2 regions of the Streptomyces sp. WMMC500 genome follow, and region 2 is predicted to be linked to the other one. Evidence: riboswitches for the same ligand, from Rfam matches in the RefSeq annotation. Region 2 holds a riboswitch; the other holds the start of a gene.
What was found. Region 2 has a riboswitch for glycine ahead of gcvT (glycine cleavage system aminomethyltransferase GcvT). Riboswitches for the same ligand answer to the same signal wherever they lie in the genome.

Region 1 (4,382 bases), 5.8 Mb from region 2:
CCGTTCTCCGCGGTCCTGACGACCACGACCTTCATGCCGGCCATCACCGCGGAGGCGGCGTTGGTGCCGTGCGCGGAGGACGGGATGAGGCAGACGGTGCGGCGCTCGTCGCCGTTGGCGCGGTGGTACGCCCGGACGGCCAGCAGGCCCGCCAGTTCGCCCTGCGACCCGGCGTTGGGCTGCAGGGAGACCTTGTCGTAGCCGGTGACGGCGGCCAGCCCGTCCTCCAGCTCGCGGATCAGGGTCAGATAGCCCTCGGCCTGGTCGGCCGGCGCGAAGGGGTGCAGCCCGGCGAACTCGGGCCAGGTGACGGCCTCCATCTCGGCGGTCGCGTTGAGCTTCATCGTGCAGGAGCCGAGCGGGATCATGCCGCGGTCCAGCGCGTAGTCCCGGTCGGCGAGCGTGCGCAGGTAGCGCAGCAGGGCGGTCTCGGAGCGGTGCCGGTGGAAGACGGGGTGGGTCAGGTACTCGTCGGCGCGCAGCAGCTCCCCGGGCAGCGCGTCGGCGGTCGCGGCGTCCAGCTCCTCGACGTCCTGATGGGCGACGCCGAAGGCGTCCCAGACGACGGCCAGATGGTCGCGGACGGTGGTCTCGTCGCAGGAGACGCCGACGTGGTCGGCGTCGGCGAGGCGCAGGTTGACGCCGGCGTTGCGGGCGCGGGCGGTGACCTCCGCGGCCCTGCCCGGGACGCGGACGGTGACGGTGTCGAAGAACGCGCCGTGCACCACGTCCGCGCCGCCGGCCCTGAGGCCGGCGGCGAGTATCGCGGCGTAGCGGTGGGTGCGCCGGGCGATGGCCGCCAGGCCCTCGGGGCCGTGGTAGACGGCGTACATCGAGGCCATCACCGCGAGCAGCACCTGCGCGGTACAGATGTTGCTGGTGGCCTTCTCGCGGCGGATGTGCTGTTCGCGCGTCTGGAGGGCCAGCCGGTACGCCTGCGCCCCGTCCGCGTCCCTGGAGACGCCGACGAGCCGCCCGGGCAGGCTGCGCGCGAACTTGTCGCGGACGGACATGTAGCCGGCGTGCGGGCCGCCGAAGCCCATCGGGACGCCGAAGCGCTGGCTGGAGCCGACCGCGATGTCCGCGCCGAGCGCCCCGGGCGAGGTCAGCAGGGTCAGCGCCAGGAGGTCGGCGGCGACGGTGACGACGGCGCCCAGCCCGTGCGCCGCCTCGATGACGGGGGCGAGGTCGCGTACCGCACCGGAGGCGCCCGGGTACTGCAGCAGCACGCCGAAGACGCCGCGCTCGGCGACCTCCGCGGGGATGCCGCCGGCCAGGTCGGCGACGACGACCTCGACGCCGGTCGGCTCCGCGCGGGTGCGCAGCACCGCGACGGTCTGCGGCAGGGTGTCGGCGTCGACCAGGAAGACGCCGTCCTTGACCTTGCCGACGCGCCGGGACAGCGCCATCGCCTCGGCGGCGGCCGTGCCCTCGTCGAGCAGCGAGGCGCCGGCGGTGGGCAGCCCGGTGAGGTCGGCGACGACGGTCTGGAAGTTGAGCAGCGCCTCCAGCCGGCCCTGGGAGATCTCCGGCTGGTACGGGGTGTACGCCGTGTACCAGGCGGGGTTCTCCATGACGTTGCGCAGGATGACCGGCGGCGTGTGGGTGTCGTGGTAGCCGAGGCCGATCATGGAGGTCAGCACCTGGTTGCGCGCGGCCAGGCCGCGCAGCTCCGCCAGCACCCCGGCCTCCGAGCGGGCCGCGGGCAGCGCGAAGGCGCCGGTGTCCTTGATGGAGGCGGGGACGGCGGCCTCGGTCAGCTCGTCCAGCGAGCCGAAGCCGACCTGGGCGAGCATCTTGGCCCGGTCGCCCGCGTCCGGGCCGATGTGGCGCTGCTCGAAGGGCGTGCCGCGCTCCAGGGCGGACAGCGGGATGTGGTGGGCGTTCGTCTCGGACAACGGGGCCTCCTGGTCGCACGGACCTTCGCGGATGCCCCTGGGCCGGGCACCCGTACGGCCTCCCCCTCTGTCATCCGGACCTGAGAGCTTCACCGGTACGCCCTGGCTGGGCGCGCGCCGGCTTGCACCGTCGGTGAGGGTGGGGCCGCGCGGCGGCCCGCCCTGCTTTCCAGAGTGACCTCGTCCGTGCGGTACGGGGGCCTGAGAGATTCCGGGGAGGAGTTGCTCCTTCGGCGCCTCCGGCTGGCGGACGGAGGACTCTCCCGCACGGGGTCTGCGGCCACGGCCAGCGTACCAGCGCACGCCCCAGCGCATCCCGGCGCGGGCGCTCGCCGGGTGCGCCCGGGCGGCGCCCGCCGAGTGGCCGCGGGGCACGTTGTGGCGTTACGTGGAGGACAGGCGGAGCCGTGACGAGACGTGGGAGGCAGCGTGCAGACCGACATCGACCCCCGGAGCCTGATCGGCGTGCGCGCGTACGACAGCAACGGCGACAAGCTCGGGACCGTCGACGAGGTGTACCTCGACGACGTCACCGGCGCCCCACAGTGGGCGGCGCTGCGCACCGGGCTGTTCCACCGGGACGCCTTCGTGCCGCTGGGCCCGAGCGAACTGGCCGACGAGGGGCTGCGGGTGCCGTTCGACCGCGCGCTGATCAAGGACGCACCGGACTTCGGCGTCGGCCGGCACCTCTCGCCCGCGCAGGAACTGCAGCTCTACCACCACTACGGCCTGGCGCTGCCGCCGGACGTCGCCAAGACCCACCCCAACCGGCAGCCGCAGCCGGACCGGGACTTCGGCGAGGTCGCCGGCTCCGACGACTGATCAGCCGCCGGGCACCAGCGGCAGCGGGTCCGCCGGCCGGAGCGCCGGGTCGTCGGCGGCGAACGTACGCACCCGCCCGGGCGCCGAGCCGGGCACCTCGAACCGCACCGTGACCCGGCCGACGCCGCTGCCCTGCACCCAGCCCGGACCGTGCTCCGCGTGCCGCACGTCCAGCCCCGGCAGCCAGTGCGGAGCCGCCGGCTCCGGCTCGGCGGCGGGCGGCGGGGGCGGCTCCGGCTGCGGCAGCGCCACCGGGCCGTCCGCGTCCACCGGCCCGTGCACCACGTCCGGCGCCTGGCCGGCCTGCGCGAACAGGTCCTCCTGGGTGAAGTCCGCGAGCCCGCTCACGCCGACGCCCAGCAGCCGCACGCCCGCGGTCGTCTCGACGCCGTCCAGCAGCCGCAGCGCGGCCTCGGTGACCACGGCCGGGTCGTCGGTGGGCCCGCGCAGCGTCTCGGAGCGGGTGAGGGTGGAGAAGTCGTACCGCCGGACCTTCAGGACCACCGTGCGGCCGGAGCGCCCCGCACGGCGCAGCCGCTCCACGCACCGCCGCGCCAGCCGCTCGACCTCCGTGCGGATGCGGATCCGGTCGGTGAGGTCGACGTCGAAGGTGTCCTCGACGGAGACGGACTTGGTGTCCCGGTCCGCCACCACCGGCCGCTCGTCCAGGCCCAGCGCCATCACGTGGATCCCGGTGCCGTGCGCCTTGCCCAGCAGGCGCACCATCTCGTCCTCGCCGGCGTCCGTGACCTCCCCGACCGTGGTGATCCCGGCCCGGCGCAGCACGTCCGCCGTCGCCGGTCCCACGCCCGGCAGCGTACGCACGTTCATCGGCCCCAGCAGCGCCCGCTCGCCGCCCGGCGGGACCACGACGAGCCCGTCCGGCTTGGCCAGCTCGGAGGCGACCTTGGCGAGCATCTTGGAGGCGGCGAGGCCGACGGACCCGGTCAGTCCCGTGGCGCCGCGGATGTCCGCGCGCAGCCGACGCGCCACGCCCCGCAGCGCCGCCTCCTCGGCGGGCACGCCGCCGGCTTCGAGGTCGACGAACGCCTCGTCCAGACTCAGCGGCTCCACCAGCGGGGAAAGCTCCCCCAGCAGCGCCATGACCTGGCCGCTGACCTGCTGGTAGAGCCGGAAGCGGGGGATGAGGAAGGCGGCGTTCGGGCAGAGCCTGCGGGCCATGCCCATGGCCATCGCCGAGTGCACCCCGAAGACCCGCGCCTCGTACGACGCGGTGGCCACCACGCCGCGCGGGCCGAGGCCGCCGACGATCACGGCCTTGCCCTTCAGGCTCGGCTTGGCGGCCTGCTCGACGGCGGCGTAGAACGCGTCCATGTCCAGGTGCAGGACCGACGGCGCGCTTCTCACGCTCGAATGGTCCCCCATGGGTACGACATCGGCCCGTCGGCGCCCGCAGGGCGCCCGTGCCGGCGCCGTACGGTCCCGGGGCGCCCTACGGGGCCGGGCCCGGCGCGGCGGGCGTCAGCCGGCGCGGCTGCGGCGGCGGGCCAGCTCGTCGGCGGCGTTGTGCCCGACCAGCGTCTCGCCGGTGTCGACGCGCTCCGCGTGCAACTGCGCGAGGGCTGCCTGCACGTCGCTCCAGACCACGCCGACGGCGATGCCGAAGATGCCCTGGCCGCCCTGGAGCAGTTCGACGACCTC
Region 2 (4,382 bases):
CAGTTGCACCTTCCACCGCACGGGCTGTGCGCCCAGCGCCCGGCCCAGCGCCTCCACCGCCGCCTGGCGGCTCTCGTCGTACGTGTCCAGCAGCTCGACGCCGATGTAGAGCTGCTCGGGACCGCCCTCCACGCTCGCCAGCCCCCGGCGCGCGCTGCGCACCACCCCGATCCGCTCGAACTCCTCCCGGGCGACGGCCAGGAAGTCCACCGGGTCGTCCTGCCAGTCCGGCGTGAACAGCCGCACCCGGCCGCCGCGCGCCTCCCCCGGCAGCCGCGACGACGCGCGGTCCCGGCACAGCTCCGCCACCGCCGCCGGCGGCAGCGGCACGCCGACCGTGCCGCCGGGGTTGACCGCGATGCCGACCTGGGGCGGCAGTCCGCGGGCGAACTCGCGGGCCGGCGCGACGGTGAACGAGAGGTGGGAGCCGGCCACCCGCAGGAACTCCTCCTGCGAGGAGAACACGGGCACGTACGGCGCGCCGCCGATCTCCGTCGTCGGGAGGCCGAGCGAGCCGCTGTCGGGACCGCCGCCCTCGGGCAGCGGCACCCACAGGCTGCTGCGGCCCAGCACCTCCAGCAGCCGCGGCGCGGCCTGCGGGTTGCCGAGGGAGGCGGCGAGCACCTCCTCCAGCTCGTTGCCGGGGAAACCGCCCGTGGCGGGGGGCTGCGGGGAGCGGTAGTCGAAGCTCATCGGGACCAGCCAACTCTCGGGGGATGAACGTCGGCACCCTAACGGCTGCGAGCGCTCGCGGGCGAAGGTCCCGCCTGCACACGGTGGAGCCCTCTCACCCACCGAACCGCGCGACAGGGAGCCCGTTTTCCATGCGTAAGAACCGAATGGCCGGCCTCGCCGCCACCGTCGTCACCGCCGTCGCCGGCGGCGCCCTCCTGCTCGGGGCCGCCGGGCCCGTCGCCGTCGCCGCGGGCGCCGCCGGGGCCGGGCACCAGGACGGCCGGCGGGCCGCCGCTGCCCCGGCTGCCCTTACCCCGGGCGGCACCGCCCCGGGCGGCACCGCCCCGGCCGCCGCCGACGTGGACCCCGCGACGCTGCATCTGCTGGCCCGGCTCGGGCAGCTCACCGCCTGCACGGCGCGGACGGTCGAGCTGGTCCAGCAGGCCGTCGCCGACGGCGGCCGGCTGGACCCGCGCACGCTGCCCGCCTTCCGCTCGCACCTGGACGCCGTGGCCGCGGCGGCGACGGCCAAGGGCACGGTCAAGTCGATGAAGGCACAGGAGACGACCGCGCTGGCGCAGGCCGTCGCCGCGCTGCGCGAGGAGCTGGACGGGCTCGTACGGGCCGGGCGTGCGGGCGACGGGGCGGCGGTCGACGAGCGGGCCTCGGTGACCGTGGGGGCGCTGGTGCGGGTCCTCGCGGCGACGGCCGGCAGCGGGCTGGTGCCGGCGGGGCAGGTTCCGCAGGTGCCGGCGGCGAACGCGAAGGTGCCGCCGAGCCTGCCGGGGGAGGCGGGCGCGTAGCGGGCGCGGGCTCGGGTTCGGCTCGCCGCGGCAGGGTCCCGGCGCGCGGCCGGCGCGGGCTCAGCCGAAGCTGATCGAGCGCGGCGCCCCCGGCTCCCTGTCGTCCAGCACCAGCACCGAGTCGCACTCCTGGGCCGCCGGTCCCGCGGCGCGCGCCCAGTCCAGCAGCCTGCGGTGCGCCCACCGGTGCCGGGCGAAGGCGTACCGGGACACCGCGCGCCCCCGCCGCTCCTGCCGCTCCCGGGCCACGTCGGCGGGCACGTCCAGCACCACGACGTGCACCCCGCGCCCGTACCGCCGCGCCTGCCTGGTCAGCCACCAGCGCACCCACGGCAGCGTGCCGCAGTCGTGCACGACGAGGCTGCCGCCGGCGCGGACCGCCAGGCGCAGTCGCGCGTAGTGGTCGATGCGTACCAGAGGCCTGTACACCGCGTACGGCAGCCGCGCGCCCAGCTTGCGCGCCCAGCGCTCCCGCACGTACTGCGAGTCGATCAGCAGCACCGCCGCCGGCGGCCGCGTACGCCGCATGAGCGTGCTCTTGCCGCTGCCCGGCAGCCCGGAGACCACGACGATGTCCCCCGCGGGATAGCGAAGCCGCTCCCGCGAGGCCGCCTGCTCCACCGTCACGCCGCCTCCCACGCCCCGCACCGCCGCCGCCTGCCCTCCACAAGCGTCGCAACAGCGGCGGGGCTGGACAAGGACGCAACGGGCCGTGGCGGAAGACGGTCTCCCGGTTTTCTCCGCCCTGTCCGCGAGCGCGGGCCGCGTGCAATGATGGGGCCCGCCAACTGCATACCGGCCGTTCGAATCCGCGCGGGAGAGTCCCGGTGCCTCGCCGCACCGGGCGCCGAAGGAGCAAGTCCTCCCTTGAATCTCTCAGGCCCCGTCACCGCGCGGGCTAGGCAGATCTGAAAAGAGGGCCGCGCTTGGGAGCACAGCCGTGCGCCGGCGCCGGTCCCACCCAAGGTGCAAGCCACGCTCCCGCGGGATCGTGGCGAACCTCTCAGGTTCCGATGACAGATGGGGAGGACACGACCACCCCCTGTCCGGGAGCCTGACGATGACCCCTGAGAGCCCTGCACCGCGCCGTACCGCGCTCGACGCCACGCACCGCGCCCTCGGCGCCACCATGACCGACTTCGCCGGCTGGGACATGCCGCTGCGCTACGGCAGCGAGCGCGAGGAGCACGTCGCGGTGCGCACCCGCGCCGGCCTCTTCGACCTCTCCCACATGGGCGAGATCGCCGTCACCGGGCCGGGGTCCGCCGCCCTGCTGGACTACGCGCTGGTGGGCCGGCTGTCGGCCGTGCGCCCCGGCCGCGCCCGGTACACGATGATCTGCCGCGAGGACGGCGGCATCCTCGACGACCTGATCGTCTACCGGCTCGCCGAGGACGAGTTCATGATCGTCGCCAACGCCGCCAACGCCCGGGTCGTCCTGGCCGCCCTCGCCGAGCGGGCCGCCGGCTTCCCGGGCGCTCAGGTGCGCGACGACGGCGAGTCCTACGCCCTGATCGCCGTGCAGGGCCCGAAGTCGCCGGCCGTCCTGGGCCGGGTCACCGACGCGGACCTGGCGGGCCTGAAGTACTACGCGGGCCTGCCCGGCACCGTCGCCGGCGCCGGCGCGCTCATCGCCCGCACCGGCTACACCGGCGAGGACGGCTTCGAGCTGTTCGTCCGCCCCGCGGACGCGGTCGCCGTGTGGGAGGCGCTGACCGCCGCCGGGCGGGACGACGGCCTGGTGCCCTGCGGGCTCTCCTGCCGCGACACCCTGCGCCTGGAGGCCGGGATGCCGCTGTACGGGCACGAGCTGACCACCGCGCTCACGCCCTTCGACGCCGGTCTCGGCCGCGTCGTCAAGCTCGACAAGCCCGGGGACTTCGTGGGCCGCAAGGCGCTCGAGCAGGCCGCCGAGCGCGCCGCGGCCGAGCCGCCGCGGGTGCTGGTCGGCCTCGTCGCCGAGGGCCGGCGGGTGCCGCGCGCGGGGTACGCGGTGGTGGCCGGCGGCCGGCGGATCGGCGAGGTCACCTCCGGCGCCCCCTCCCCCACCCTGGGCAAGCCGATCGCCATGGCGTACGTGGACGCCGCGCACGCCGAGCCGGGGCCCTCGGCGGCCACCGGCGTGGGCGTCGACATCCGCGGCAGCCACGAGCCGTACGAGGTCGTCGCCCTGCCGTTCTACACCCGCCCCTGACCGCTCCCGCGGCGGCTCCCGACCGCGTGCGCCGCCGCGCCCCTTCCTCCTCCTCACGCCACTCCCGTCCCGATCCTGGAGAATCGCCTCATGACCAACCCTGAGCACCTGCGCTACAGCAAGGAACACGAGTGGGTCGCGACCGGCGACGACGGCGTCGCCACCGTCGGCATCACCGCCCACGCCGCGAACGCGCTCGGAGACGTCGTCTTCGTCCAGTTGCCGGACGTCGGCGACGCGGTCACCGCGGGCGAGTCCTGCGGCGAGCTGGAGTCGACGAAGTCGGTCTCCGACCTCTACGCGCCGGTGACCGGGGAGGTCACCGAGACCAACCAGGACGTCGTGGACGACCCGGCGCTGGTGAACTCCGGCCCGTTCGAAGACGGCTGGCTGTTCAGGGTGCGCGTCGCCGGCGAGTCCGCCGACCTGATGTCCGCCGCCGAGTACACCGCGTTCACCGCGGGCTGAGCTCCGCCGCCGCAGCCCCGCCCGCCCGCGTCCGTCTCTTTCCCCGGAAGGTTCCATGTCCCTTCTGAACGGTTCCCTCCACGAGGTCGACCCCGAGGTCGCCGCCGCCGTGGACGCCGAACTCACGCGCCAGCAGTCCACCCTCGAAATGATCGCCTCGGAGAACTTCGCCCCGGTCGCCGTGCTGGAGGCGCAGGGCTCGGTCCTCACCAACAAGTACGCCGAGGGCTACCCCGGCCGCC

Region 1: it holds a riboswitch for glycine, as region 2 does, so the genes downstream of both, gcvP (aminomethyl-transferring glycine dehydrogenase) here and gcvT (glycine cleavage system aminomethyltransferase GcvT) in region 2, are expected to answer to the same signal.

What each region holds. Positions count from the first base shown of each region.
Region 1 covers NZ_CP114905.1:8,311,315-8,315,696, reverse strand. The annotation lists gene gcvP (aminomethyl-transferring glycine dehydrogenase) at 1-1,898, opposite strand, end outside; glycine riboswitch at 2,078-2,174, opposite strand; gene O7599_RS35805 (PRC-barrel domain-containing protein) at 2,316-2,720, shown strand; gene O7599_RS35800 (DNA polymerase IV) at 2,721-4,088, opposite strand; gene O7599_RS35795 (MerR family transcriptional regulator) at 4,203-4,382, opposite strand, start outside.
Region 2 covers NZ_CP114905.1:2,540,575-2,544,956, forward strand. The annotation lists gene O7599_RS10290 (enhanced serine sensitivity protein SseB) at 1-693, opposite strand, end outside; gene O7599_RS10295 (hypothetical protein) at 825-1,478, shown strand; gene O7599_RS10300 (AAA family ATPase) at 1,539-2,105, opposite strand; glycine riboswitch at 2,283-2,380, shown strand; gene gcvT (glycine cleavage system aminomethyltransferase GcvT) at 2,539-3,672, shown strand; gene gcvH (glycine cleavage system protein GcvH) at 3,763-4,140, shown strand; gene glyA (serine hydroxymethyltransferase) at 4,196-4,382, shown strand, end outside.